One region of the Streptomyces sp. NBC_01304 genome, then DNA from elsewhere that is predicted to be linked to it. Evidence: predicted binding sites of a transcription regulator. Region 1 holds the regulator's gene; each other region holds the start of a gene.
What was found. The regulator HspR, encoded in region 1, represses chaperone genes until heat shock. The targets are predictions, from matches to a motif close to TTGAGNNNNNNNNNCTCAA.
Positions count from the first base shown of each region.

Region 2: lon (endopeptidase La) is a predicted target of HspR. The motif match lies at 7,064-7,082, and genes of this name have one in related genera.
Region 3: dnaK (molecular chaperone DnaK) is a predicted target of HspR. The motif match lies at 6,224-6,242, and genes of this name have one in related genera.

Region 1 covers NZ_CP109055.1:5,404,532-5,414,524, reverse strand. The annotation lists gene dnaK (molecular chaperone DnaK) at 364-2,238, shown strand; gene grpE (nucleotide exchange factor GrpE) at 2,235-2,912, shown strand; gene dnaJ (molecular chaperone DnaJ) at 2,946-4,151, shown strand; gene OG430_RS23950 (heat shock protein transcriptional repressor HspR) at 4,153-4,599, shown strand; gene OG430_RS23945 (fibronectin type III domain-containing protein) at 4,684-6,054, opposite strand; gene OG430_RS23940 (hypothetical protein) at 6,137-6,391, opposite strand; gene OG430_RS23935 (hypothetical protein) at 6,388-6,594, opposite strand; gene OG430_RS23930 (peptidoglycan-binding protein) at 6,608-7,456, opposite strand; gene OG430_RS23925 (hypothetical protein) at 7,479-8,114, opposite strand; gene OG430_RS23920 (hypothetical protein) at 8,150-8,296, opposite strand; gene OG430_RS23915 (hypothetical protein) at 8,293-9,993, opposite strand, start outside.
Region 2 covers NZ_CP109055.1:4,052,114-4,062,106, forward strand. The annotation lists gene OG430_RS17550 (sensor histidine kinase) at 1-1,490, opposite strand, end outside; gene OG430_RS17555 (protein phosphatase 2C domain-containing protein) at 1,888-2,733, shown strand; gene OG430_RS17560 (MarR family winged helix-turn-helix transcriptional regulator) at 2,910-3,404, opposite strand; gene OG430_RS17565 (lysozyme) at 3,677-4,507, shown strand; gene lon (endopeptidase La) at 4,621-7,041, opposite strand; gene OG430_RS17575 (GNAT family N-acetyltransferase) at 7,174-7,857, shown strand; gene OG430_RS17580 (SAM-dependent methyltransferase) at 8,002-8,778, shown strand; gene OG430_RS17585 (class I SAM-dependent methyltransferase) at 8,771-9,904, opposite strand; gene OG430_RS17590 (rhomboid-like protein) at 9,979-9,993, opposite strand, start outside.
Region 3 covers NZ_CP109055.1:2,359,705-2,369,697, reverse strand. The annotation lists gene OG430_RS10300 (DUF6345 domain-containing protein) at 1-375, opposite strand, end outside; gene OG430_RS10295 (OsmC family peroxiredoxin) at 867-1,292, shown strand; gene OG430_RS10290 (HEAT repeat domain-containing protein) at 1,577-6,130, opposite strand; gene dnaK (molecular chaperone DnaK) at 6,313-8,190, shown strand; gene OG430_RS10280 (helix-turn-helix transcriptional regulator) at 8,112-9,308, opposite strand; gene OG430_RS10275 (FAD/NAD(P)-binding protein) at 9,523-9,993, shown strand, end outside.

The DNA.
Region 1 (9,993 bases):
CCGGACGGGCTGATAAATCAGCCCGTCCGGCGTTTGAGGATAGAGGCCGCAGGCCGATCCGGGGTCCGGGGCGGAGCCCCCGAAGCCGTCCGCGGGGACTTCGCGTCCCCACCCACCCCGCGTCCCCACCCACCCCCAGCCGTCCGCAGGACTTTCGGGAAGGGGCGGGGTGGGGGAAATCAAAAGCCGCTGTGACGCATGGGACGCAAGGGGCCCACGGGGAAACCCCGAGCCCCACCACCCCCACCCCTGCCCGTAAGGCCAGAATAAAAGTTGAGTCGGGTCGACTCAGCTCTGTTGACCCGCGGCGAGCGGCATGGCACTCTTGAGCCAGTTCCACTCAAGTTCTCTGGAGGATCCAAAATGGCACGTGCGGTCGGCATCGACCTGGGCACGACTAACTCCGTCGTCAGCGTTCTCGAAGGCGGCGAGCCCACCGTCATCACCAACGCCGAAGGCGCCAGGACCACGCCGTCCGTCGTCGCCTTCGCCAAGAACGGCGAGGTGCTCGTCGGCGAGGTCGCCAAGCGCCAGGCAGTCACCAACGTCGACAGGACCATCCGCTCGGTCAAGCGCCACATGGGCACTGACTGGAAGGTGGCCATCGACGGCAAGGACTTCAACCCGCAGCAGATGAGCGCCTTCATCCTGCAGAAGCTGAAGCGTGACGCCGAGGCCTACCTGGGTGAGAAGGTCGTGGACGCGGTCATCACCGTGCCCGCCTACTTCAACGACTCCGAGCGCCAGGCGACGAAGGAGGCCGGCGAGATCGCGGGCCTGAACGTCCTGCGCATCGTCAACGAGCCCACCGCGGCCGCTCTCGCCTACGGGCTCGAGAAGGACGACCAGACGATCCTCGTCTTCGACCTCGGCGGCGGCACCTTCGACGTGTCCCTGCTGGAGATCGGCGACGGCGTCGTCGAGGTGAAGGCCACCAACGGCGACAACCACCTCGGTGGTGACGACTGGGACCAGCGCGTCGTCGACTACCTGGTCAAGCAGTTCAACAACGGCCACGGCGTGGACCTGTCCAAGGACAAGATGGCGCTCCAGCGCCTCCGTGAGGCCGCCGAGAAGGCCAAGATCGAGCTGTCCTCGTCCACCGAGACCTCGATCAACCTGCCCTACATCACGGCGTCCGCCGAGGGCCCGCTGCACCTGGACGAGAAGCTCACGCGCGCCCAGTTCCAGCAGCTGACGTCCGACCTTCTGGAGCGCTGCAAGACGCCGTTCCACAACGTCATCAAGGACGCGGGCATCGCGCTCTCCGAGATCGACCACGTCGTTCTCGTCGGTGGCTCGACCCGTATGCCGGCCGTCGCCGAGCTCGTCAAGGAGCTGACCGGTGGCCAGGACGCCAACAAGGGCGTGAACCCGGACGAGGTCGTCGCCATCGGCGCCGCCCTGCAGGCCGGTGTCCTCAAGGGCGAGGTCAAGGACGTCCTGCTCCTCGACGTCACCCCGCTGTCCCTCGGCATTGAGACCAAGGGCGGCATCATGACCAAGCTCATCGAGCGGAACACGACGATCCCGACCAAGCGGTCCGAGATCTTCACCACCGCCGAGGACAACCAGCCGTCCGTCCAGATCCAGGTCTACCAGGGCGAGCGCGAGATCGCGGCGTACAACAAGAAGCTCGGAATGTTCGAGCTCACCGGTCTGCCGCCGGCCCCGCGCGGTGTCCCGCAGATCGAGGTCGCCTTCGACATCGACGCCAACGGCATCATGCACGTGACGGCCAAGGACCTCGGCACCGGCAAGGAGCAGAAGATGACCGTCACCGGCGGCTCCTCGCTGCCGAAGGACGAGGTCGACCGCATGCGCCAGGAGGCCGAGCAGTACGCGGACGAGGACCAGCGCCGCAAGGAGGCGGCCGAGTCCCGCAACCAGGGCGAGCAGCTCGTCTACCAGACGGAGAAGTTCCTCACGGACAACGAGGACAAGGTCCCCGGCGACGTGAAGACCGAGGTCGAGGAAGCCATCGTCGAGCTGAAGGAAAAGCTCAAGGGCGAGGACTCCGCGGAGATCCGTACGGCCACCGAGAAGGTCCAGGCCGTCGCGCAGAAGCTCGGCCAGGCCATGTACGCCGACGCCCAGGCCGCGCAGGCCGCGGGCGGCGACGCCCCGCCGGCCGGTGACGCGGGCGCCGAGGCCAAGGCTGACGACGACGTGGTGGACGCCGAGATCGTCGACGACGAGAAGCCGAACTTCGACAAGGACAAGGGCGGCGCCGCATGACGGAGGAGACCCCGGGCTTCGAAGAGCAGCCCGACGTCCCCTCCGGCGACACCCCCGAGGCCGCTGAGCCGAAGGCCGCTTCCCCCTCCGACGAGGAGGGGGCGGCGGCCCCGGCCGGGGACGCAACAGCACAGGCAGCAGGTCTGACGGCCCAGCTGGACCAGGTCCGCACCGCGCTCAACGAGCGCACGGGCGACCTCCAGCGGCTGCAGGCCGAGTACCAGAACTACCGCCGCCGGGTGGAGCGGGACCGGATCACGGTCAAGGAGATCGCCGTCGCGAACCTCCTGACCGAACTCCTCCCGACCCTCGACGACATCGGCCGCGCGCGGGAACATGGCGAGCTGGTCGGCGGGTTCAAGTCGGTGGCGGAGTCGCTCGAGACGGTCGCCGCCAAGATGGGCCTGCAGCAGTTCGGCAAGGAGGGCGAGCCCTTCGACCCGACGATCCACGAGGCCCTGATGCACTCGTACGCGCCGGACGTCACCGAGACGACCTGCGTGGCGATCCTGCAGCCGGGGTACCGGATCGGCGAGCGCACCATCCGCCCCGCGCGGGTGGCCGTGGCCGAGCCGCAGCCCGGCGCGCAGACCGTCGCGGAGGGCAAGGAAGCCGCCGAGGCCGACGAGGCTTCGACGGATGACAAGGACAACGGTGGCCCCGACCAGGGCTGACGTATCCGGCACTCGGAAGGAGGGACGCCGGGGATGAGCACCAAGGACTTCATCGAGAAGGACTACTACAAGGTCCTCGGCGTCCCGAAGGACGCCACCGAGGCCGAGATCAAGAAGGCGTACAGGAAGCTCGCGCGCGAGTTCCACCCGGACGCCAACAAGGGGAACGCCAAGGCCGAGGAGCGGTTCAAGGAGATCTCCGAGGCGAATGACGTCCTCGGCGACCCGAAGAAGCGCAAGGAGTACGACGAGGCGCGTGCTCTGTTCGGCAACGGCGGCTTCCGGGCCGGTCCCGGCGGCGCCGGCGGCGGCACCTTCAACTTCGACCTGGGCGACCTCTTCGGAGGCGGCACCCAGGGCGGCGGCGCCGGCCAAGGCGGCCAGGGTGGCGCCGGCGGCTTCGGCGGCGGGCTCGGGGACGTCTTCGGCGGTCTGTTCAACCGGGGCGGTGCGGGCGCGGGCACGCGTACGCAGCCGCGTCGGGGCCAGGACATCGAGTCCGAGGTGACGCTCAGCTTCACCGAGGCAGTGGACGGCGCGACGGTTCCTCTGCGCATGTCCTCCCAGCAGCCCTGCAAGGCCTGCTCCGGCACCGGCGACAAGAACGGCACACCGCGCGTGTGCCCGACCTGCGTCGGCACGGGCCAGGTGTCGAGGGGCGGCGGCGGAGGGTTCTCCCTCACCGACCCGTGTGTGGACTGCAAGGGCCGGGGCCTCATCGCCCAGGACCCCTGCGAGGTCTGCAAGGGCTCGGGCCGCGCGAAGTCCTCGCGGACCATGCAGGTACGCATCCCGGCCGGGGTCTCGGACGGGCAGCGCATCCGGCTCCGCGGCAAGGGCGCACCAGGTGAACGGGGCGGTCCGGCAGGCGACTTGTACGTGGTCGTGCACGTCGACACCCACCCGGTCTTCGGCCGCAAGGGCGACAACCTCACGGTCACCGTCCCGGTGTCCTTCACCGAAGCCGCCCTCGGCGGCGAGGTGCGGGTCCCCACCCTGGGCGGCCCGCCGGTCACCCTGAAGCTGCCGCCCGGCACGCCGAACGGCCGCACCATGCGGGCCCGCGGCAAGGGCGCGGTCCGCAAGGACGGCACCCGCGGCGATCTGCTCGTGACGGTGGAGGTGGCGGTTCCGACTTCCCTCTCCGACTCGGCGAAGGAAGCACTGGAGTCCTACCGCAAGGCGACTGAGGACCACGATCCTCGGGAAGAACTGTTCCAGGCCGCGAAGGGAGCTTGAGATGGACGGCCGTCGACGAAATCCGTACCAACTGACCGATGAGACCCCGGTGTACGTGATCTCGATCGCGGCCCAGCTCTCCGGCCTGCACCCGCAGACGCTGCGCCAGTACGACCGCCTCGGCCTGGTCTCCCCGGACCGCACGGCCGGGCGCGGCCGCCGCTACTCGGCCCGCGACATCGAACTGCTCCGCCAGGTGCAGCAGTTGTCGCAGGACGAGGGCATCAACCTCGCCGGCATCAAGCGCATCATCGAGCTGGAGAACCAGGTCGCCGCGCTGCAGTCCCGCGTGGCGGAGCTCTCCTCCGCAGTGGAGGGGGCCGCCGCCGCCATGCAGCAACGTGAGGCCCAGGTCCACGCCTCGTACCGACGTGATCTGGTGCCGTACCAGGAAATGCAGCAGACGAGTGCGTTGGTGGTGTGGCGGCCCAAGCGGTCGTCGGACTAATCGGAGCAGCACACCGAGCGCTCAACTGTCCGAAGGGGCCGGGAGGTTACAGACCTCCCGGCCCCTTCTGCGATCACGTTGCCCTCACGTACCGGTGTAGGCGGGGTTGGACTCCTTGCCCCAGTCGTCGACGGTGACGACGTAGTACCTGGCATGGAACCAGCCCGGATCGTCGTATCCGTCGCTCCAGGCCGAGGTCTCACCGGCCAGGGTCCAGGTGTCGTCGTTCGGGCCGAGGCGGTAGACCCGGATGCTGCTCGCATTCGGATATCCGCCGCCGTCCCACGACAGGTGGTTCACGCCGTCGGTGTACCAGGCCGTGACGCCCGAGGGCGTCGGCGACTGGCCCGGATCCGGACGGGTGGCCGTCACGGTCTCCGAGTACGGAGAGACGCGTCCCTGTGCGTCCACGGCCCGCACCCGGTAGCTGACGGGGACGCCCTGCCGGGCTCCCGCATCGGTATAGGCCGGGCTCTCGGAGATACGGGGGTCGTCCGGGTCCTGCGGCCCGTCGGACACCTTCCAGATCTCGTAGTGGTCGACCGGGCCCGAAGAGGGCTGCCAGCGAAGGGTGTTGCCCCCGGTCGTGCCCGTCGCGGTGAGGCCGGTCGGAGTGCCCGGCCCGCTGTTGAGGCTGACGACCTGCTGCTCGGCGCTGTTCGGGGAGCCGTTGCCCGCCTGGTCGAAGGCACGGATCCGGTAGTGGTACGTCTCGCCGGTGGCCGGCGGGGCGTCCGTGAAGGTGGTGCCGGTGAAGGGGTCCGAGCCGCTGATCGTCGTCCAGTCGGCCGCATCACCGGTCCGGCGGTACACCTGGTAGCCGCCGAGATCCATCTCCTTGTTCGGGTCCCAGGCCAGGTGCGCCTTGCGTGAGTCGTTGTCGTACGTCGCCGTGAATCCGGTCGGTGCCAGTGGCGCGGTCGTGTCATCGGAGCCCGAAGTGCGGGGCACATAGCCGAACTTGACGTTCGCCGCCCCCGTCCAGTTGACGAAGTCGATGCGAAGAGAGTGCTTCCCGGCAGGGATGTCGAGGTCGACGGTCTTCGCCTGTGTCGCCGACACGTTCTTCCAGAGGTCGACCTTGCGGACGCCGTCCAGGTAGACGCGCAGGCCGTCCTGGGCCGCCACGGGGAACGAGAACGGGCCGCCGGAACCGAAGTCCCGGGTCACCGTCCAGCGCACGCCGAAGTAGTTGCTCGGCAGGCCGGCGGCCGGGGCGCCGGTGCCCCAGTCGTGGTCGACGGCCGCGTCACAGTCCGTCTGCTTCGGCGTACCGGAGAAGGTGGTGTTGGCGAAGAACTGCCGCTTGTAGACGGGCGAGGCGCAGTCCACCGCGGCGGCGGAGGTCGGAGCCGCGACGGTGAGGAGGCTGCCTGCGGTGGCTGCCACGACGGCGGTTGCGGCGAGGGCCCGGGCGGCGCTTCTGCCGCGGGCTGCGGGTCTGGCTGAAGTCATGGTCAGCCAGACCCGCGAGGGCCCCGGTTGGTTGTATCGATCACCCCAAGTAGGCGTGAATCACGCCCTGTTGGCGCATCCGCTAGCGGCTCGTCGCCTGCCAAAGCGTCACGATCAGTGCCGTGCAGGAGCTGAGCGCCGCCAGGGACGGCAGGGGCCAGCGGCTGCGTTCGAGGGCGTCGAGGCGTTCCTCGTGTTCGGCAAGGGCCTTGTCCGTCTGGTCGGCGCGTTGCAGGAGCAGGGCCAGGTCGCCGCGGGTGGTGGCGAAGCCGACGTCGACGGAGCGGCGCAGGCGTTCCAGTTCGAGGGCCACGCCCTCGGTCTGGGCGGGGCTCATCCACCTGCCCCCTTCCGCAGCCAGGACGGCAGCAGTCGCTCCACCTCGGGGAGCGCCATGGCCCGGCTGAGCGCGGCGGCCACCGCCACCACGCCCGCGAGGGCGGGGATCGAGTCGGCCGTGGCGTCGCCCGCGAGGAGCGGGATCAGGGCGAGCAGGGTCTGGACAGTCGTACGCACAGTGCGGCGCGTGGCATCGGTCATCGGCCGGCCCTCCTCAATCGGCTTGCGGGACGCGGAGCTTGTCCCAGCTGATCCGGCCGGGTATCCCGTCTGCCGCCGCCCCGACGTAGCCGAGCTTGCGCTGCCAGGCGGCGTACGAGGTCCGGTCGGCCTCGCCCCACTCGGGGCCGGGACCGACCGCGTACCGCCCGCAGCCCTCGGCGACCAGGCGGCGGCCGAGTGCCGTGATCAGTGCGCTGCGGCGGCTGGACGTGAAGAACTCGGTGCCGGGGAAGGGCGCGTAACGGGGCCTGGGGGAAGTGGTCCCGATGCGGGCGCCGATGCGCGTGCGCATCGTCGGCATCGAGAAGGACGGGTCGATCTTCCGGCGGGTCCACTCCTTGTGGCCGATGACGCGTGCGCCCGGCCAGCCATGGGATCGGCAGATGGCTGCCGACAACCGCTCCACCGCGTCGAGTTGAGCGGCCGGATACGGATCGTGCCCGTCCCCCAGGTTCTCGATCTCGAAGCCGTAGAAACGGGCGTTGCCGTCCACGGCGTCGGGGCCGGGGCGGGACGGGAGGGCGCGTGAGGTGCGTACCGCGTCGAGGACGGCGGTCGAGCCGCTGCCCGCGTGATTCGTACGGCCGTACCCGACCAGATGGACCGTGCCGTCCTTGGAGATCAGGCCGATGCACAGCGGACCGGGGAGGTCGGGAGTGCCGGTGCGGCACAGGGACAGGCTTTTCCGGCCCGCCGTGTGGTGCAGCATGACGCCGTGGACCGGGCCCCAACTCCCCTTGTGATTGCGGTTGTACGTCTTCCAGTTGCCGTGTTCCCTCATGCGGACGCCCTCGTCGCGCAGGGCGCGGGCGAGGGCGTCGGGGGTCAGGGGTGAGGACATGGTGCTCCTCCTCAAGGGGTGGTCAGCCCATGGGTGCGACGGTGACGAAGCGGTTGACGAAGGTGGCGGTGTTGGTGGCGGCGGCGGAGCGGTAGGCGCCGGTGACCGTGTAGGTGAGACCGGGGGTGAGGCCGGAGACCGGGTACTGGATGCTCGCCGAGACCAGGTTGGTGCCCTGGACCACCGCGGCCCGCGCATCATCGGCGGCGCTGACCACGGTGCTGCTCTGCTTCACGGCGGCCGACAGATAGGCCGTGCTCGCCGCGCTGTTGCTCATGCGGGCGCCGAGGGTGATGAGGACGGTGCCGGACGGCGGGGCGAGGAAGCCGACCGACAGGGGCTCGGTGGGGATCTCGACGTAGGTGGCCGAAGCGGTCGTGTTGGGCCGGTAGTTGTACCAGTGAGAGGGGTTGGGGAAGACGGGTGCCCACACCTTCGCGTTCGGGTGGTAGTAGAAGAGGCGTCCCGGGTTGTTCAGCCAGGCGACCATCCCGCCGACCGGGTCCTTCACCTTCGCCTCGCGGTCGGCGGCGTCGGTGAAGCGCAGGACGGTGCGGCCGTCGACGGCTTCGGCGAGGGACTGCAGGTGCAGCGGGACATTCGCGGCATCGGTGGGCTGGGGGTAGGGGAGATTGCCCATCGGGGTGAGCGCGACCATGGTGAACTCCTAGTCTTGAGAGGCGGGTTGGGACTTCAGCCCCAGAGCGGGGGCGGCAGGATCTCGCCGGGGATCATGCCGGTGTCGTCGGCGCTCGCCAGGGGGTTGTCGATCGGGGTCGGACCTTCCGGCAGCGCGTACTCGGGGACGTCCCCGTCCAGGTGCTCCGCCGGCTCGCTCATGCCGCCGCTCCCGTCGTCTCCAGAAGCGTGCGATAGCTGACCGCGCTCGTCGTGAGCGCTTCGAGCGTCGCGTATCCCGCAGTGACCGACAGGTAGGTGCGCTGCTTGCCGTACAGCGGATCGACCGGCCCGTCCGGGGTGAGTCCGGCATCGGCGGGCGCGCCGTTGTACGCGGTGCCGCGCAGGGTGAGGACCTGCTGCGGGGCGGCGCCGGCGGTGTGCGTGATGCGCAGGCCGACCACCCAGGCGAGGGTGTCCAGCTCGGCACCCGCAGAGTCCACCACCCTTACCACATCGCCGAGTTGGATCCGTGGATCGTGCAGCACGTCCACCTCGCCGAGGACCGGCACCGGATAGCGCCCGGCATTGAGCATCGCCTGGGACAGGGTGGACGACGCGGCCTGCGTCTGCACCCAGTCGGACGCGGGCGCCACGTACTGCTGCTTGCCGTAGAACTGCTGGCTGCTCGGGCTCAGCCACGCCCAGCGCCGCTGCTTCGGGTCGGCCGTGCGCTTCTGCGGGACGATCCGCACGGACGGCTTCCCGTCCTTGGTCACCGTCCACACGCTGGACGTACCGCGATTGGTGAACCGTACGACGTACAGCGGCCCCTCACGCCAGCAGCTGACCGTGACCGTCCCCTTCACGGAGCTGCCCCCGGTCGCCGCCGTGCCGAACCGCACCCGGTGCCCCTCGCTCGGCGCGGAGTCGTCGACGACGAGCAGTGGCCCGATGTCGTTCTCCTCCTCCGCGAGGGCGTACTTCACATCGACCGGGACATTGGGCTTGAGCTCCCGCACCGCGGTGTCGTCCACCGGATCGCCGGTGGCGGAGCGGATGCCGGTCCAGTCCTGGTACGGCTGCTCGCAGTAGTTGCGGCAGGCGTCGATCTCCTCGGTGACCGTGAGGGAGGCGATGTCTCTGCTGGTCGTGACGGTGAGATCGGGATCGGCCGGCACCTTGGCGAACCGCCCCGGACCGCGCCAGCGGAAGATGCCCTGCTCGTCGAATTCCGCCGTGGACATCGACGCCCGCGCGATCTCGGTGATCGCGTCCCACTGCGAGCCGCTGACCTTGGGGATGTCGTACAGCGGCAGTTCGGGGGTGTCGAGCACGGCACCCTTGGCCCACTCGCCCTGCTGCTCCCAGGCTTCTCGGGTGTAGGACTCCGAGTCCGCCCACACCCGGTCGGTGACCTGCAGGCACTCGACGGCCATGTCGGTCGTCAGGTCGATCCGGAACAGCTCGGCGCGCGGCTGCGCCGAGGCCGGCGCGCTGAAGGTGTACACACCGCCCCGGTGGTACGAGCCGTCCGGGCTGGTGAGCCGGGGCTGCACGGTCGGGTACACGGTGCCGCCGCTCGACGCGGTCTGCACCGTCATGCCCAGGTGCCAATTGCCCTTCAGCGACTGCAACTTGGGGAAGCCCCAGGTGACGGTGGTCGACGTGCCGTCCTTGGTGCCCGAACTGATGGCCACGACCCCGGTGGAGGTGTCGAAGCTCGCCTTGATCGAGCCGTACGCACCGCCGCTGCGGTCGAACAGCGCGGTCAGTTCGACCGTATTGCCGCGCGCGAGCGCGGTGTTGGCCCAGCATTCGACCTGGAAGGTCTTGCCCGGCAGCACGAAGCGCGAACGCGGCATCCAGCTCGCGGTGAGTCCCGCGGCCTTCGGCATCAGGGCGATCTCGAAGGGCGC
Region 2 (9,993 bases), 1.4 Mb from region 1:
CGCTCCAGGCGGGCCGTGGCGTCGGCGAGCTGAGTGCGCAGCTCTTCGCGTTCGTCGGCGAGCTTCTCGCGCTGCCCGATCAGGTGCTTGCGGTCGCCCTCCAGGAGGCCGAGGCGTTCGTGCAGCTTGACGGCGTGGTCGTGCAGCGCGTTGACGGACCGGACGACCGCCGCGAACTCGTCGTCGCGGCCCGTGAAGCGGATCGGCTCCCCGGTCCCCGGGTCCTTGGCGAGCCGGGCCGAGCCGAGCCGCAGGACGGCCAGCGGGCGGGTGAGCGTACGGGCGACGGCCATGGAGACGCCGACGGCCACCAGGAGCAGTACGCCGACGAGGGCGACGCGGAGCTCCAGGGCGGTGACGTCGTCGTCGCGGAGCAGGCCGAGCTGCTCGGTGCGGTCGGTGGCGAGGGTGTTCTCGACGCTGCGCAGCTGCTCGACGCGGGCGGAGAGGGCGGCGTCGACCTTGCCGCGGTTGTAGCGGAGTTCGGCCTGGCTGAGGGCCGGCTGGTCGGTGAGGTGGGCCAGGTACTTCTCGGCGGTGGCGACCTCGGGGCCGGTGACGGTCGAGCTGAGCTTGGTGCGGGAGGCCTCGGGTGCGGAGCGTACGAAGTCGGCGAGCGCGGCCTGTTCGCTGAGGCGGGCCTGCTGGGCGGCGGAGCTGAGGGCGTCGCGGCGGCGGTCGTCCGGGGTCTTCTCGGTGCTGAGGCGGGGCAGGCCGGTGACCGGGTCGATCACGCTCCGGGCGGCGGCCTGCGGCGTGGCGAGCGCGGCGAGCAGCAGTCCGCGTGCGGCCCCGGCCTGTTCCACGGCGCGGTCCAGGTCGGCCAGGGCGCGGGCGCCGGTGCCCGCGCGGGGCGGCAGCCGGTCGGCGAGCTTCCCGGCGAGGGCGTGGAGTTCGCCGATGGTGCGGGAGTACGCGGTGTGGGCGTCCAGCGCCGAGCCGCGGCCGGTGAGGGCGGCGCGGCGGACGTCCGCGACGGCGTCCAGGTCCTTGCGTACGGCGGCCGGGGCGTCGGCGCGCAGCTCGGCGATCTGGCGGTCGACGCGGCCGCTCCGCTTGGTGCTGTCGCCCGAGATGCCCTGCGCGGCCTTGCCCTTGGGGCGGCCGGCGGCGATGTACGAGGTGACCTCGTCGCGCTCGTCGGCCAGTGAGTGGGCGAGGGTGACGGCCTGCTGGGTGAGCTCCGAGAGGGTCACCAGGCGCTGGGACTCGGCCAGTTGGGAGGAGGAAGCCATGATGCCGGGGGTGCCCGCGCCGGCGACGGTGGCGGCGACGACCGCGACGGCGATGATCAGCCGGTTGCGCACGCGCGCGCGGCGGCCGGAACCTTCGGTGCGGGAGCCTTCGGTGCGTACGCGGGCGCCTTCGGTGCGTACGGCGTCCGGGTCGCTCCCCGCGCCCTCGCCGCGACCCGCTTCCTGCTGCTGGTCCGGCCGGGATTCAGGGGTCTTCCCCCCGGAACGACGCCGCATCTGCACCGGTGCTCGCATTCTCGATGTTCTCGTTCTCGCCCGAGACGCCCTGGGTGACGCATGGTCAACAGCCCATGGATCGCCACAAGCACCCCCAAGCGCCCCCCTGGTACGGCTTATGACCATTCCAGCGAGGTTGGGCAGTAACCGCACACAAGCTGCGCGGCCACCCGAAGGAGTGAACATCGACGGGAGTTGGGGGGCAAGTTCTCCCGTGAGGCTCAGGGGGCGTCCACGGAGCGCCGGTTGGACGGGCCTGCTCCGCTTTGGCAGGATGCCCCGCCACCCCTCCCGGGGGCCTCGGGCCCGCCCGCCGAGTCCGGCCCGACCGGCCGAGGAGCGGCTGGATCCGGCCACGCACCCCCACCCCACGCCCTTGTACAGACGTCGTGAAGGCCTCGTGCAGACTGGCCGGATGCGCATCGAACTCGCCACGGAACCCGGTGACCCCGCCCGCCCCAACGAGGACTACGTGTCGGTGGCCCTGCCCGCGTCAGGACAGGGCGGGGTGCTCGTACTCCTCGACGGCGTGACACCACCGGCGGGCGACGACGGTTGTGTGCATTCCGTTCCGTGGTTCACGGCGCGGCTCGGCGGGGCGCTGGGTGAACTGTCGGTTTCACGGCGAGATATGCCGCTGACCGACGTACTGAGTACGGCCATCTCCCGCACGGCGGACGCCCACCGGGACACCTGTGACCTTTCTCACCAGCGAACTCCGCAGGCGACTGCGGTCGTCGTGCGCTGGGACACGGACCGGGTCGAGCATCTGGTCCTGTCCGACTCGGCACTGCTGATCGAGGCCCCGGACGGCACGGTGAGCGCAGTCCTGGACCGCCGCCTGGACGAACTCCCGTCCGAGGTGCGGGCCTTCCGCGACCGGGTACGGGCGCTGCCGCGCGGCTCGGCGGAGCGGGCGGCGCTGGGCCGCGAGTACGGCGCCGCGGTCGAGGCGCTACGCAACGCCGAGGGCGGCTTCTACACGGCGGCGGCCGACCCTTCGGTCGCGGAACGCGCGGTGACGGGCGAGCTGCGCCGCTCGGAGGTCCGCTCGCTCGCGGCCCTCACGGACGGGGTGACCCGCTGGGTCGAGACCTTCCGCGAGGGCGACTGGCCGGAGTGCTTCGCCGTCCTCCGTAAGGAGGGCCCCCAGGCCCTGATCGACCGCGTCCGGACCCTGGAGCGAACGGACCCGGAGGGCGCCACCTTCCCGCGCGGCAAGCCCCACGACGACGCAGCGGCGGCGCTCGTCGAGCTGTAGGGGGCTACTGGGGCGAAAGGGTCAGCAATAAGGGGCATTTCGGTCGCGTATACGCCCCTTTTCCCCCACGAGCACCCGCCCGGCCCGCGGCCCTGGCCCCCGCCCGGTCCCGGCCCGCCCCGGCCCCGCTCCAGTCCGCCCCGCCCGGCCCCGCTCCAGCCCGCCCCGCCCCCCCCTCAGCTCTCCGAGCGCGCGTTCAGCTGGCCGAGGAGGCGGGCCAGCTCCGCCACCTCGCTGCGGTCCCAGCCCGCGAGCCGCTGCACGTACTGGCCGCGGCGGGCGTCCCGGACGACGCGGTAGCGGGCCCGGCCCTCCTCCGTGAGGTGCAGCAGGGAGGCGCGGCCGTCCAGCGGGTCCGGGGTGCGCGCGACCAGGCCCAACTCCTCCAGGGCGCGCAGCTGTCGGCTCATCGTCGCTTTGCCGACTCCGATGTACGCGGCGAGCTCGGTGGCCCGCTGCGGGCCGGCCTCCTCCAGGCGTACGAGCAGGCCGTATGCGGCGGGTTCGAGTTCGGGGTGGACCTCCCTGGCCATCTCGCCGGACGAGGCGCGGGCGCGGCGCAGAAAGACCGTCAACTCCCGCTCCAGGGCGAGGAATTCGTGGTCCACACCACTTCCCGGCTCCGGGTGATCCCCCGGGGCCCCTTCGCTCTCGTGCACGTCAGCACCCATTCGACGCTTTCCCGATCCTGAAAGTTTCTTTCAGCGGCGGCCATTGCCGCAGCTGGGCCAGTATTTCGCAGGAGTAGACCAACGGCAGCCCCAAGGCCCCCTTCCCTACCCCTCTTCTACGTGCGTAGCTTCATTACTGCACCGGATGACATGCCCACACCAGGGATCTGAGCCAAAGATCTGCACCAGCGACATGAGGGCATGTCCGTATGTCGACAGGTTCCCCCCAAGTGCATCACCCAGTGCACCACCGAGGCCTTCGGAGGCACGCAATGCCCGTGCACAGACCCGGATCCGGACCACGCCGCTCGCGCCTCACCGCGGTCGGCATTCTGCTCGCCGCCCTCTCGCTCCTCGTCTCCCTCCCCACCAGCGCCCAGGCCGCCGACGCGCCCACCCGCGGCTCGGCCCGCATGGGCATGGGCGTCGTCGGCCACGACGGCCAGGGCCAGCTGCCGCCCGCCGACCCCAACGCCGTCCAGACCGAGGGCGTCGACGTCTCCAGCCACCAGGGCAACGTCAACTGGTCCGGCCTCTGGTCCAGCGGCGTGAAGTGGGCCTACGTCAAGGCCACCGAGGGGACGTACTACAAGAACCCCTACTTCGCCCAGCAGTACAACGGCTCGTACAACGTCGGCATGATCCGCGGCTCGTACCACTTCGCGACCCCCGACACCACGAGCGGTGCCACCCAGGCGGACTACTTCGTCAACAACGGCGGCGGCTGGTCGCGTGACGGCAAGACGCTGCCCGGCGCGCTGGACATCGAGTGGAACCCGTACGGGGCGCAGTGCTTCGGCAAGAGCCAGTCGGCGATGGTCACTTGGATCAGGGACTTCCTGAACCGCTACAAGGCCCGCACCGGGCGCGACGCGGTGATCTACACGGCCACCAGCTGGTGGAAGGACTGCACCGGCAACTACGGCGGCTTCGGTGCCACCAACCCGCTGTGGATCGCCCGCTACAACACGACGCCCGGTGAACTCCCGGCCGGCTGGGGCTTCCAGACGATCTGGCAGTACACGTCGTCCGGCCCGATCGTCGGCGACCACAACAAGTTCAACGGCGCCCTCGACCGCGTGGTGGCCCTCGCCAACGGCTGACGTCCACCGCCGCCCTCAGGACGTGTGCGTACGCATCCGGCTGTGTGCGCGTACGAAACGGCCCTCCCCCTCGTCGGTCGAGGGGGAGGGCCGTCCGCTCCTGATCGCGCCCGTCACGCCGCGATCGGGACCTTGGGGCTCGCCCCGTTGGTCGCCGGGGCGAGGGCCAGTTCGAGGACCTGGCGGACGTCGGTCACCGGGTGGACCTCCAGCTTCTGAAGGACCTCGGCCGGTACGTCGTCCAGGTCGGCCTCGTTCCGCTTCGGGATGATCACCGTGGTGACGCCCGCCCGGTGCGCGGCGAGCAGCTTCTGCTTGACGCCGCCGATGGGCAGGACGCGTCCCGTCAGCGACACCTCGCCGGTCATGGCCACGTCCGTGCGGACGAGGCGGCCGGAGAGCAGCGAGGCCAGGGCGGTCGTCAGCGTGATGCCCGCGCTCGGGCCGTCCTTCGGCACCGCGCCCGCCGGGAAGTGGATGTGCACGCCCCGGTCCTTCAAGTCGGTGACGGGGAGCTCGAGTTCGGCTCCGTGCGCCCGCAGGAAGGACACCGCGATCTGCGCGGACTCCTTCATCACGTCGCCGAGCTGGCCGGTGAGGGTCAGTCCGGCCGCGCCCGTCTCCGGGTCGGCGAGCGAGGCCTCGACGAAGAGGACGTCGCCGCCCGCGCCGGTCACGGCCAGACCCGTCGCGACACCCGGTACCGCGGTGCGCCGCTCGGCCGGGTCCTGGGCCGACTCCGGGACGTGGTGCGGGCGCCCGATGAGACCGCGCAGATCCTCGTCCTTGATGGTGAACGGCAGCCCCCGCTCGCCGAGTTCGTGCTGCGCCGCGACCTTGCGCAGCAACCGGGCGACCGACCGCTCCAGGTTGCGGACGCCCGCCTCCCGGGTGTACTCCCCGGCGAGCTTGCGCAGCGCGCTCTCGTCGAGCGTCACCTCGTCCTTTTCGAGACCGGCCCGCTCCAGCTGGCGCGGGAGCAGGTGGTCGCGGGCGATGACGACCTTCTCGTCCTCGGTGTAGCCGTCGAGGCGGACCAGCTCCATGCGGTCGAGCAGGGCCTCCGGGATGGCCTCCAGGACGTTGGCCGTGGCGAGGAACACCACGTCGGAGAGGTCGAGTTCGACCTCCAGGTAGTGGTCGCGGAAGGTGTGGTTCTGGGCGGGGTCGAGGACTTCGAGGAGGGCTGCGGCCGGGTCGCCGCGGAAGTCGGAGCCCACCTTGTCGATCTCGTCGAGGAGGACGACCGGGTTCATCGAGCCGGCCTCCTTGATGGCGCGGACGATGCGTCCGGGCAGGGCGCCGACGTACGTACGCCGGTGGCCGCGGATCTCCGCCTCGTCGCGTACGCCGCCGAGTGCGACGCGCACGAACTTGCGGCCCATGGCGTGCGCGACGGACTCGCCGAGGCTGGTCTTGCCGACGCCGGGCGGGCCGACGAGCGCGAGCACCGCTCCCCCACGACGGCCGCCGACCACGCCGAGACCGCGCTCGGAGCGGCGCTTGCGTACGGCCAGGTACTCGGTGATGCGCTCCTTCACGTCGTCCAGGCCGGCGTGCTCGGCGTCGAGGATCGCCTTGGCGCCCTGGATGTCGTACTGGTCCTCCGTCGTCTCGCTCCACGGGAGTTCGAGGACGGTGTCCAGCCAGGTGCGGATCCAGGAGCCCTCGGGCGACTGGTCGCTGGACCGCTCCAGCTTGTCGACCTCCTTGAGGGCGGCCTCGCGGACCTTCTCGGGCAGGTCGGCGGCCTCGACGCGGGCCCGGTAGTCGTCGGACTCCTCGCCCTCCTGCTCGCCGTTGATCTCGCGCAGTTCCTTGCGTACGGCATCCAGCTGGCGCCTGAGCAGGAACTCGCGCTGCTGCTTGTCGACGCCCTCCTGGACGTCCTTGGCGATGGACTCGGCGACGTCCTGCTCGGCGAGGTGCTCGCTCAGCCACTGGATGGCGAGCTTGAGGCGGGCCACCGGGTCTGCGGTCTCCAGGAGTTCGATCTTCTGGTCGACGGTCAGGAACGGCGAGTAGCCGGAGTTGTCGGCCAGGGCCGACACGTCTTCGATCTGCTGTACGCGGTCGACGACCTGCCAGGCGCCGCGCTTGCGCAGCCAGCTGGTGGCAAGTGCCTTGTAGTCCTTGACCAGTTCGGTCACCGAGCCGGGCAGCGGGTCGGGCACGGGCTCGTCGACTTCGAGGCCCTCGACCCACAGGGCGGCGCCCGGACCGGTGGTGCCCGCGCCGATGCTGACGCGCTTGCGGGCGCGGATCAGGGCGCCGGGGTCGCCGTCGGCCAGCCGGCCGACCTGCTCGACGGTGCCGAGCACGCCGGTCGCGGCGTACGTCCCGTCGATGCGCGGGACCAGGAGCACCTTTGGCTTCCCGGGCTCGCTGCGGGCGGCGGCCTGGGCGGCCTCCACCGCGGCGCGTACATCGGGATCGTTGAGGTCGAGCGGGACCACCATTCCGGGCAGCACGACCTCGTCGTCGAGCGGCAGCACGGGCAGGGTGAGCGATGCGGATGCGGACGTCGATGCCATGATCTCCCCTTCGGCAATCAAGTTGAGCTATGCCGACTCAATGCTTGTGAGCCTGGAGATGTTCCCCAGAGGGTGTTCGCTCTGAGCGATCAGGGGTCGCGAGGCCGCTGTCGAGAACGATGTAATGCACGCATGCCTACTTCATCCATTACACCGCTGGTCAAGTCCTGGATCGACGGCTGGGTCGTGTCCCGCGGTGCCGCCGAACCCGACGAGGAGCCCTGGGGCTGGACCGTGGCCGTCGGTAACTTCAAGGAGACGGCGCGGCATCTGATTCCCGACGGCGACGAGGCCGTCATCCGCAAGCTCGCGGTGGACTCGGCGGTGGCCGGGCGCTGGCTGAAGGTGTTCCTGCCCCAGGTGACGCTCGACCTCGCGCAGCCCGACGCGGCGGAGGAGCTGATCATGCCGTGGCTCGGCGGGGCGGAGTCGGGCTGGAGCGTGGACCTGCCCGGGTTCCTGATGACGCTCGACCTCGAACGGTCGGCCGCGGTGGCCGTGCCCGAGGGGTATCGGATGCGGGTCTGGCATCGGGGCGGGGTCGTGCGCGTGATGGTCACGGCCGCGGACGGGTCACTGGCCGCGCGGGGGCAGATCGCGGCGACGGGCGCCACGGCGGTGGCGGACCAGATCGAGACGTCGCCGCTGCACCGCCGCAAGGGGCTCGGGTCCTTGGTGATGCGGGTGCTGCAGAACGCCGCGCTAGACGCCGGGGCCTCGACCGGGATTCTGGTCGGGACGCTGGAGGGCCGGTTGATGTACGAGGCGGTGGGGTGGCGGACTCATGCGGCGATGGCGAGCGTGCAGTTCGGCTGATGAGCCCGTTCGGCCAACCCAGCCCGTCCGGCGCTTGAGGACGAGGCCGAAGGCCGTAATCCAGGCGGGGGTCCGGGGGCGGCAGCCCCCGAAGCTGTCCGTCAGGACTTTCGGGAAGGGGCGGGGAGGGGCCAAAATCCCCCCATGCACCGCGACGACCTCAGCAGCCTCGCCCACAGCGAGCACCCCATTGCTGCCCCCCTCAGCGACCAGAGGGTCGACCAACTCCTGGCCCACGCCCTCCCCCGGGGAACGGAGCGCGTACTGGACCTCGGCTGCGGCGAGGCCGAGTGGCTGATCTGGGCCGTGGCCAACCGCGAAGGCGTGCGGGCCGACGGCGTGGACCTGAGCGAGCCCGCCCTGGCCCGGGGCCGCGAGCACATCGCCCAGTCCGGCCTGGCCGACCGCATCACGCTGCACCACCAGGACGCGGCCGACTTCAACGGCGACGCCCCGTACGACCTGGTCCTCTGCGTCGGCTCCACGCACGCCTTCGGCGGCCTCCTGCCCACGCTCGAAGCCGCCCGCAAACACCTCGCGCCGGGCGGCGCCGTCCTCGTCGGCGACGGCTTCTGGGAGCGGCCCCCGACGAAGGAGACCCTCCAGGTCGGCTTCACCGAGGACGAGTACACCGACCTCGCCGGCACCGTCGAGCTCGTCGAGCGGAACGGCTGGATCCCGCTCCACGGGCATGTGAGCACCCAGGAGGAGTGGGACGACTACGAGTGGTCGTGGACCGGCTCCCTCACCCGCTGGGCCCTGGACAACCCCCAACACCCGGAGAGCGAAGAGGTGTTGGCGACCGCCAAGCAGCACCGCACCCAATGGCTCGGCGGCTACCGCGGCACGCTCGGCTTCGTCACCCTGCTGCTTCGCCAGGAGGCCCGCCCGGAGCCGCACACCCTGCTGCGCCTCACGTAGCCCGCGGCGCCAGCCGCCAGAGGGTGGTGAGCTCCGCCGCGCGGGCCTCGTGCAGCGGATCGTCCCGGTCCGCCGCCCGCCCGTGCCGGGGCCGCGTGTCCAGGCGCCCGACCACCCGCAGCCCGGCCTTGTCGATGGCGTCGCTCAGCTCCGTGGGGCCGCGCAGGCCGAGCCGTTCCGCGAGGTCCGAGATGATCAGCCAGCCCTCGCCGCCCGGTTCGAGGTGGTCGGCGAGACCGTCGAGCCAGCTGTGCAGCATGCGGCTGCCCGGGTCGTACACGGCGTGGTCGAGCGGGGTGCGCGGGCGGGCCGGCAGCCAGGGCGGGTTGCAGACGACGACATGGGCGCGGCCGGCCGGGTAGAGGTCGGCCTCCCGCACCTCGACCGGAAGCCCGAGCCGCTCCGCGTTGTCCCGGGCGCAGGCCACCGCGCGCGGGTCCAGATCGGTGGCGACGACGCGGCGCAGACCCCGGTGGGCCAGGAGCGCGGCGAGCACACCGGTGCCGGTGCCGATGTCGAAGGCCGAGTCGGCGCCGGCCGGCAGCGGGGCCTTCGCCACCAGGTCGACGTACTCGCCACGGACCGGCGAGAAGACCCCGTAGTGCGGGTGGATCCGGGCGCCCGCGCCGAGCGCCGGGATCTCGACGCCCTTGCGACGCCATTCGTACGCGCCCACGATGCCGAGCAGTTCACGCAGCGAGCCCACCACGGGCTCGTCGCCGCCCGGCCACTCCCCGTACGCCTGGACGCACGCCTCCCGGACGTCGGGCGCCTGCCGCAGGCCGATCGCCCAGTCGTCGGCGTACGGGATCAGCAGCATGCCGAGGACCCGGGACCGCCTCGCCTGCTCACGGCGCTGCAGGTGGAAGGCCTGGGCCAGGGAGTCGGACTTGGGCTGCGCAATGCCGTCGAGCTTGCGGCGCAGGGAGGTGAGCAGACGGCGCGCGGACGGGTAGTCGCCCTGCCAGAGCAGCGCGGTCCCCTCGCTGACGTGGCGATACGCGGCGGCGACGCTGATGCGGGCGCCTGCGGTGATGACGCGCTTGGGGGGCGGGGTGGCGTTCTGGGTGTACCAGCGGGCCGTGCGCCGCTCGTCGTCGGCGTCCGTCCAGTGGATCGTGTTCACGTGCGACCTCTCCCCTTCAGGGAAGCAGTATCGGTGGCGGACGGCACCGGATGCCAATTCGCCCCACGGGGCGGCTACACCTTCTGTAC
Region 3 (9,993 bases), 3.0 Mb from region 1:
CGCGTCACTGCGGCCGTCCCACACCGCGCCGAGCGGCGCGAAGAACACGCCGTTGCCGTCCATGCCGCCGTGGCCCGAGTGGTACACGGCACAGACCGCGTCCATCCCGTACCGGTCCTGCCAGTTGTCGTACGTCTCCTCGTACGCCCACGGCTGCACGCCGCCGTCGGCGAACCAGAAGTTGCGGTCGTAGAACTGCTGCAGGTATGCCAGCCAGCCGGTGGCGTCCGCGTGCGTCTGGGACAGTGGCGACTGGTTGACGAACTTCTGGATGCTGAACGCACCCCACCATCCGAATGTCGAGTCACGATCGACCGCTCCCGGCTTCTCGCCTTCGAACGGTGACGGCCCTCGGTCGCCAAAGATCATGCGCATGGCCAAGCCTCCCCTTTGAGTGCTCCGCTGAATGCTCTGTCTCCAGTGCGCCCCCGCACGTGCCCGGCACGGTGCCGTGACCGCACTGCTCCCCCTGCCCCGCCGTCGCCCCACGACGAGGGGGGCTCAACGTGTCACCGCGCGGGGCCTTTCGCCAGCGCCGATTCCGGTCATCCGGGCTGCGCCACAGGCATGTCACGTCGCCCCAGGGGACGCGCGGGGGCAGGGAGCCGCCGGTGGTACGCGCCCCGCGCGCGCCTCGCCTTGTGCGCTGCGTCCCGAGGCCAGCAGGCCACCCACTGTTCGTACCGGACCCCGTGCACCTGCGCCCCCCACTCGAACACCGCGCCGCAGCCGGTTTTCGGCCGCGGCCGGGCAAGGGGCCGTTGTTGCCCGTACGGGGCCGCCGGGTGTGGTCGGATGGGGGTGACGCTCATCGTCCGGAACCGTCCTGAACTGCTTTGCAGCGTCCCTTAGAGGAAGGAAACGTCGTGGCCACGACGCGCACCGCTCACACCGTCTGGGAAGGCAGCCTGACCGAAGGCGCCGGCGAGGTGACCCTCGACTCCTCGGGCATCGGCAAGTACCCGGTGTCCTGGCCGTCCCGCGCCGAGGCGGCCAACGGCAAGACCAGCCCCGAGGAGCTCATCGCCGCCGCCCACTCCAGCTGCTACTCGATGGCCCTGTCGCACGGCCTGACCGGTGCGGGCAACCCGCCCACCCGGCTGACCACGCAGGCCGAGGTCACCTTCCAGCCGGGCACCGGCATCACCGGGATCCACCTCACCGTCGAGGGCGAGGTCCCCGGCCTCGACGAGGCGGCGTTCCTTGCGGCGGCCGAGGACGCCAAGAAGAACTGCCCGGTCAGCCAGGCCCTCACCGGCACGACCATCACGCTGGACGCGAAGCTGGCCTGACGTCCATCGCACGCCCTTCGCGTGAGCACCCTCGCCCCGGCCGTGAACTCGGCCGGGGCGAGGGTGTGTTGGCGTACGGGAGTACTCACTCGCTAGGGCCTGTCCGGCGGATCTTCGCGGGCCCACGACGCCTGGCACGCGCCCCCAGCCTCCGGCCGGGGGTGCCCCCGCTCGCCGCACGCCCGAATCACCCAAGTACGTCCAGTACGAGGGCGATCCGGGCGCACGCCGAGAGCACGCACCAGACGCCGCGGGCTCTTCCGCGAAGATCCGCCGGACACGCCCTAGTCGTCCGCCGCACCCTCGATCCGGTCGAGCACGGCTGTGTAGCGTTCCCGGCGGTCGGGGCGGGCGTGAGCCGAGGCGTGGCGGAGTGCGGGCACCGCCGGTGTGCCGATCCGGACGAGGCCGTCGGCCGCCGCCCTGCGGACGACGGGGTGCGGATGTGCGAGCAGCGCGGTCACGGCCGGGATCGCGGGCTCCCAGGCGGCGTGGCCGAGGGTCTGGACCGCCATCCGTACGACGTTCGGCTCGGGGTCGTCGAGGAGCAGCGCGGTGTGTGCCAGGTAGGCCGCCCGGTCGAGTGCGGTGCGCGCGGCGCGGTGGGCGTGCAGCCTGATGCCCGGCTTGGGGTGGTGCAGCAACTCGCCGATCAGTTCGGCCAGTTCGGGGTCTCGGTCCTCGGTCAGCCGGGTCAGGGCCCGGCGCACCTGCTCCGGGGTGCCCGTACGGGCCAGCTCGCGGGTCTCCTCGCGGGTGGTGCGGCCTGCGGGGGTGCCGGGTGGGGTGCGGGTGAGCAGGGCCGAGAGCGCGGCGGCGTCCTCGGCGGCGGAGTCCGGGCCGCGCAGCGGGCCGTCCACGAGCAGGATGCGGTCGGCGATCGCGTCGCGGCCCTCGGCGCGCAGCCGCTCCAGGGTCCGGGCCAGTGCGGGCGTCCTCAGGAGCGTACGTCCGAGAAGAAGGTCGACGAATCCCCAGCGCCCGGCGGCGAGTTGGCCTTCGAGGGCCTGGGCGAGGACGTCGGCGGGGACGCGGTGGAGCAGCCCTGCGGCCTGCACCCGCAGGGCGGGTGAGCCGTGCTCCCACTGGTCGAGGAGGAGGGGGAGCAGTGGTTCCAGGCCGGCCGGTTCGAGCGCGGCCGCGGCCTGGAGCAGCCGGTCGGGGCGGACGCCGTCCGCCTGGAGGTCGCGCTTGCCGAGGGTGGGCAGGGGGCGGACCAGTTCACCACTGACCGGCACGGTGACGCGGCCCCGGAGGAAGGCGCGCAGCACGAGCAGGCGGGTCTCGGGTTCCGGCCAGTCGAGAAGGGCTCCGGCGGCGGCGTTCCGGCGGTCTTCCCCGGGTGCCTCCAGCATGGCGGCCAGGCGCTGGAACTGGGCGGCCGAGCGCGGCTGGTCGAGGTCGTCGACCGCAACGACCCTTGGACGTACGTCAGTTGACGGATCGCCGGTCTCGGTGAGGATCCAGGCCGGGGTGTCGAGGGGCTGGAGCGCGGTCATCCAGCCGAGGAGCGCGGCACGGACCGCCTGGCCGGCGTCGGGGTAGAGGTCGATCAGGGCCGTGAGGCGGGTGCGGGAGTCGGGCGGAGAAGGCGGGCGCCCCACGGTGCCGGATGCCGTGCCGGCCGTGCCGGTCGTTCCGGGCGCGCCGGTCGTGCCGTCCGCGACCAAGACCGCGCTCGTGCTGTCCTCGGACCGGCGCCGGAACTCCCGCAGTGCGTCGGGTGTGCGGGCCGCCTCGGTGAGCGAGGCTCGCCACTCCTCGTCGGCCCGTTCGGCGGCCCGGACGGGTTCCGACGCTCCGAACGCCTCGTGCAGCAACGCCACTTCGGCCCGTCGCGGGTCGGGGGTGAGCCCCGCCGAGGCGAGGGCCCGGTCGAGGTCGGCGCGGACCAGGACCGCGCCGAGGGCGCGCAGCAGGGGCAGCGTGGAGCGTACGCCCGCCGGGGCGGGCGGCAGCGCGCGCACCGCACCAAGCACCTCGGGCGCCTCGGCCGCCGGGAGCTCGGCCGCGACCGCTTCGAGCACGGCGAGCAGCCCGTCCCGGTCCGCCCCCGAGGCCTCGGCGAGCCCCGCCAGCAGAACTCCCTTGAACCGGGCGTACGTCGACAGCTCCCAGGCCGCCCACGGAGCCGGGCAGAGCAGCAGCGTGACCCGCAGCAGCCGGTCCCGGTCGGCGGGCCGCGCGGCGGCCAGCTCCAGCCAGTCGGCGAGCAGCGGTCGCAGCGTCCGCAGCCCGAGGGGATGCGGCAGTTGAGGCAGTGCGGCGATGCGCAGGGCGGCCTCGGGATGCCAGCCGTCGGCGAAGAGCGTTTCGACGTCGGGCTCGGCAGGGGCGGGCACCGCGTGGCCGTGCTCCGCCAGGAGGGGCGCCAGTTCGCCGAGTTCCCCGGTGGCGAGGCGTATCCGCTCCTCGGCCAGGAGGGCGAGCAGCGCCGGGGCGACGGGCGAACCCTGGGCGTGCAGGGCGGCGACGGCCCGCGCGGACAGGGCCCGGTCCAGCCCCAGGATCAGCAGCTCGCGGGCGTCCTCGGCGCGCTCGGCGGCAGCGATCAGCGTGGCCGCCCAGGCGTCACCGAGGATCTGCCGGAGGGCGCCGAGTACGGCGGAACGCAGACCGGGATTGCCGTGGTGGCCGAGCCAGTACAGGAGCTTCGGCACCGCCGCGGGCGCCCCGGCCCGGGACAGCACCTCGGCAGCGGTCTTCTTGATGTTCATGGCGGGGTGGTCCAGGCACTCGGCGATCGCCCCCGCCGCCCAGTCGGCCCGCGCCCGGCCGAGCGCGAGCAGCGACTGCCGTACGGTCTGGACGTCCTCGGCCCGGGTCAGCGTGATGAGGGTCGCCGACAGGGCCTGCGCGTCGTCGCCCGAGGTGCCCTGCCCGGGCCCCAGCAGCGCGATCACCTGCTTGCGGACGTGCCGGTCGCGGTGGCGAAGCAGCCGGTGCACCCGGGGGCGGATGTGCGGGGACGGGGCCCTGAGCAGGAGTTCCAGCAGGATGGACTGCTCGCCGTCACCGAGGTCGTCGCGGTCGAGCAGGCCGAGGGCCAGGTCCGCGACGAGTGCGTGGCCCGCCTCGTCCGGGCCCGCCGCGTCGAGCAGACAGACCGGCCGGATCCTGCCCCGCCGGTGCAGCCGGGCGCCCAACGCACGTATGGCGTCCAGGACTTCCTGCGGCACTGCGGGCGCGTCAGCGGGCAGCTCGTCCCGCGTGCGGACCGCCTCCGGACCGCCCGGCTCCAGGAAGGCGGCCTGCTCGGCCACGATGCGCAGGACGAGATCGGCCAGGACGGGCAGGAGGTCGGCGCCCCCGTGGGCGGCCAGACGGCAGAGTGCCGCCACGGGTTGCTCGGGGTCCAAGTGGGCCCGCAGGAACGCCAGTTCGCGCTCGTCGGGACCGCCGAGATCGGCCGCGACGGGGCCGGGCAGATCGGCGGGGTCGAGCCGGTCGAGGAGCTTGCGCCGGCCGGCCGGGTCGTCGGTCAGCTGCCACAGCAGGGCCAGCGCCCGGTGCCGTACCGCCCGAAGAGGCGGCGCGATCGGACCCGCGCCGCACAGACCCGCGCGTAGCGCCGCGGCCGTCCGCTCACCGCCGATGGCCTCCAGGGCGTCGAGCACCGGACCGGGATGCGCCGGCAGCAGCGCGAGCACGGCGTCCTCGGCCGGGGTGTGGCGCAGGGTGCGGAGCGCGTGCAGGAAGGGGGCGGGCGCGGGAGTCAGCGGGAGTACGTCGGTGATCGCGTCGCCGATCGGCGGGTCGCCCGCGAGGCCCTGACCGGCCAGCGCGACCAGGAGGTCCAGCCGCCGCGGCCAGGAGGGGTCGTCCGGCGCGGCCCCGGTCAGGGCGCGGAACATCTCCTGGCGGCAGGTGAACAGGATCGTGGCGACCTCGCCCGCCGGAATCGAGTGATCGGCGAGGGCGAGCGCGACGACCGGCCCGGCCTGCGCGTCGGAGGGGAAGTGGCCTCGCCGGTGCAGCCCGCGCAGGCACGTCACCAACGGCCCGCCGAACAGCAGCGGATCGCGGCCCGCGAACGACGTCAGCCCGGGTATGTCGCCGCGCTCGGCCAGGTCGCCGAGGAGCTCCAGGGCGCGGCGGCGCAGCGCGGGCGGCAGGTCCGGGTCTTCGAGGGTCGTCCGGAGTACGTCCCCGTGGCCGTGCCGGGCCACCGCGGCGAGCGCGGCCTCGGCACGCCCGGGCTCGGCCGACGCCGCGTCGGCGGCGAGGAACGGAGTGAACCGCTCGCGCGGCCACGGCTCCAACGCCGCCCAGGGCTCGGCGAGTTCACGTAGAACGGCGGTTGCCGTCCGGCCCTCGACGAGCGCCGCCAGCCGCGCGCGCACCCGGGCGGGCGCGAGCAGGCCCGTGTGCAGGCCCTGGCGGACGAGGCGCAGCGCCTCCGGGCGCAGCACCGGGTCCGTGCTGTCGGCGAGTGCGGAGACGAGTTCGTCGGGCCGGTGGGCGGCGGCCAAGTCCGTGCTGCGGACGGCCTGGTGGAGGAGCTCGCCCGCGGGTTCGTTCCGGACGACCGCCGCATCGTTGAGCAACTCGGCGCGCAGCCACGCCACTTGGACCCGTACCGGCAGATCGGCCGTACGCCACTGGAGGTGGCGGGCGCCTTCGAGGTGCCGCCCGAGGCGTTCGTGGAGGCCCGCCTGCACCAGGGCCGCCTCGGCGGGCTCGGCCACGGAGGTGGGCAGGAGCGCCGCGAGTGCGGCTTCCTCGGCGGGGCCCGCCGCAGGGTGGGCGGCCAGCCGGAGCAGACCCTGATGGCGTCGACGGGGGTCGTCGTCCTTCAGGAGCTGTCCGAAACCGTGGTCTGTCGGCGAGGTCGTCACCAGCGGATCCTAGGCACCGTGCGGGCGGCCTTTCCAACGGATTGCTGCGGGAGAGGAGCCGACGGCGGTCGGCTGCAGTACCGGCCCGGGGGATTGACAAGGCATCGCTCAAGTTTTGTGCTGGAGCTCCAGGGCACGCGGGCAGGGATCGGGACATCGGAAGACTCCGGAAGGGGACTGACATGGCACGCGCGGTCGGCATTGATCTCGGTACGACGAACTCCGTGGTCGCCGTACTGGAGGGGGGCGAGCCCACCGTCGTCGCCAACGCGGAGGGGGCCCGCACCACACCCTCCGTGGTGGCCTTCGCCAAGAACGGCGAGGTGCTCGTCGGCGAGGTCGCCAAACGGCAGGCGGTCACCAACATCGACCGCACCGCCCGCTCCGTCAAACGCCATATGGGCGAGCCCGATTGGCGCTTCCCGCACGAGGGCCAGGTGGACGGCACCCGCTTCACCGCGCAGGAACTGTCGGCCCGCGTCCTGCAGAAGCTCAAGCGCGACGCGGAGTCGTATCTCGGCGAGACGGTCACCGACGCGGTGGTCACCGTCCCCGCCTACTTCGACGACACCCAGCGCCAGGCCACCAAGGAGGCCGGCGAGATCGCGGGCCTGAAGGTCCTGCGCATCATCAACGAGCCGACCGCCGCCGCCCTCGCGTACGGCCTGGACCGCGGCGACGAGCAGACCGTGCTCGTCTTCGACCTCGGCGGCGGCACCTTCGACGTCTCGCTCCTGGAGATCGGCGAGGGCGTGATCGAGGTCAAGGCCACCAACGGCGACACCCACCTGGGCGGCGACGACTGGGACCAGCGGGTGGTGGACCACCTGGTCAAGCAGTTCAAGAACGGCCACGGGGTCGACCTCGCCAAGGACAAGATGGCCGTGCAGCGGCTGCGCGAGGCCGCCGAGAAGGCCAAGATCGAGCTGTCGTCGGCGGGCGAGACCACCGTCAACCTGCCCTACATCACGGCATCTGCGGAAGGCCCGCTGCACCTGGACGAGAAGCTGACCCGCGCCCAGTTCCAGGAGCTCACGGCGGACCTCCTGGAGCGCTGCAAGACGCCCTTCCACCAGGCGGTCAAGGACGCCGGGATCAAGCTCGCGGCCGTGGACCACGTCATCCTCGTGGGCGGCTCGACGCGGATGCCCGCCGTGACCGAGCTGGTCAAGGAGCTCACCGGCAAGGACCCGCACAAGGGGGTCAACCCCGACGAGGTGGTCGCCGTGGGCGCCGCGCTGCAGGCCGGGGTCATCCGGGGCGACGTGAAGGACGTCCTGCTGCTCGACGTCACGCCGCTGTCCCTCGGGATCGAGACCAAGGGCGGCATCATGACCAAGCTGATCGAGCGCAACACCACGATCCCGACGAAGCGTTCGGAGGTCTTCACCACCGCTGCCGACAACCAGCCCTCGGTGGGCATCCAGGTCTTCCAGGGGGAGCGCGAGATCGCCGCGTACAACAAGAAGCTCGGCGTCTTCGACCTGACGGGCCTGCCGCCCGCGCCGCGCGGCGTGCCGCAGATCGAGGTCACCTTCGACATCGACGCCAACGGGATCATGCACGTCTCGGCCAAGGACCGGGCGACCGGGCGCGAGCAGAAGATGACCGTCACCGGCGGGTCCGCGCTGCCGAAGGACGACATCGACCGGATGGTGCGGGACGCGGAGCAGTACGCGGACGAGGATCGGCGGCACCGGGTGGCAGCCGAGACCCGTAACCAGGCCGAGCAACTGGCCTATCAGACCGAGCGGTTCGTGCAGGAGAACGAGTCCCGGATCCCTGCCGATACGAAGGCGGAGGTCGAGACGGCGCTCTCCGAGCTGAAGGAGAAGATCGAGTCTTCGGCCGAGGACACGGAGGTGCTGCGCGCGGCCACGGAGAAGCTGGCCGTGGTGAGCCAGAAGATGGGGCAGGCGATGTACGCCGCCGCGCAGGAGGCCCCGTCGGACGCGGCGTCTCCCGAGGCTGAGCCCGAGGATCAGGCTCCGGGGTCCGAGGACGTCGTGGACGCGGAGATCGTCGATGACGAGAAGGGGCCGAAGGACGGCGCGGCCTGAGCATGCGCACCCCCACCGGACCGGCCAGGTGGGGCACTCACGCGGGGGCGGTAGTGCTCGCCGAAGAGCCGTGCGACGAGTTCGCCCCGGCTGGAGACCTCCGCCTTGCCGAAGACGGCCTTGAGATGGTCGCGCACGGTGTGCGGGGAGATGAACAGCGTCGCGGCGATCTCGGTGGTGGGCAGCCCGCGCGTGACGAGATGGGTGATCTCCAGCTCGCGGGGAGTCAGACCGTACGCCTCGGCGATGAGGACGGCCCGGTCGGCGGCCGCCGTCGGCTCGATCACGAGTGCCACGGGACCGGGCCGCCCGGCGGGGCCGTCGAGGCAGGAGGCATGACAGGTCAGCCAGCGGTCGTCGAGGGTTCGGATCCGTACCCTCGCGCCGCCTGCCCGCTCGCGGCCCCGGGCGATCGCCCGGGCCTGCAGCACGGTGGCGACCACCCAGATCGGCAGCCTCAGGCCCAACTCCGTGGGAATGGACGGACCTTCGGGCAGGCGCGCGAGATGCTTTCGCGCCTCCTCGTTGATCGACGTCGGCTCGCCGGAGGGGTCGAAGAGCACCAGCCCGGGCGTGGGCGCGTCGGCCGTGCCGCCGGACGAGGACGGGCGGGCGAACCGGCGCACCTGCGCGGCAAGCGGGCCGGACAGACCGGCGAGCAGCGCGCTTTCGGCCGGGCCGAACCGGACGCCACCGCGCATCCGGAACAGGCTCACCACGCCCCAAGGCCGGTCGCCGATCCGGAGCACGGCCCGTAGCTCGTCGTCGACGCCCTGGCCCTCGAGCAGCCGGCTGAAGCGCGCGCTGCGCGCGGGCAGGTCGCCGGTGGCCTCACGCAGACCGGCGGCCGGGACGGCGGCGCGGGCGAGATCCCGGAACGGCAGGACGTTCTCCTCCAGGAGTTCGCTCTCCCAGTACCCGGCGCAGCGTTCGCCGGAGCCCAGGTTCTCCACCAGCATCGGCGTGGTGACGAGACCGGTCTCCGGGTCGGTGGCCGCCCATACGGCCGAGTCGAACGGCATCAGCCGGCGCAGCTCGGCGGACGTACGGCTGAAGAGTTCCCGGGTGTCGGTGGCCCGCCGGGCAGCCGACAAGACTTTGGCGCGCGCATCGGACATGGAAATCCCCCCGTCGTCCGGACGCAGACCACCCTGCCCGCTCCCCTGTCCTGCACCAACCCCCCGTTTGAGGGGGGGGCATTCCCCGCCGGTCACCGCTCGCGGGGGATGGGGCTCGGCGCTGCCGACGGCGAGGCTCGATGACGTCGGGGCCGCACTTCGGATGCGGCCCGGAACGTCGCCACCGCAACGTCGTAGTCGTAAGGGGAAGAACATGCACATCGCCCTCGTCGGAGCAGGTGCCGCCGCCGTCGGTCTGCTGGACAGACTGGCGCAGACGGCCGAAGGCCCTGGGGCCATCACGGTGTTCGAGCCGTCCCCGTACCTGTGGCGAGGCCGCCCCTACGGCCCGGACCTGGACACGGTGCTGGTCAACGCACCCCCGGCCATCATGTCGATCCGGCACCTGGACTTCGCGCACTATGCGGCCTGGCTGGGCTCGCGCGGCCCCGCTCACCTCGACGAACGGCTGGGCCAACCGCTGGTTCCCCGCGCGCTGTTCGGCGAGTACCTGGCACACACCGCCGAGACGGCGCTGGCCGCGCTGCGCGCAGACGGTTGGCAGGTGCGCGTCGTCACGGCCCGCGTCACCGGGGCGGCCCGGTCCGGGGCCGGCTGGTCGCTGAGCACCGAGGACGGACGCGGCTACGAGGCGGACCACGTGGCCCTGTGCGTGGGCGGGGGA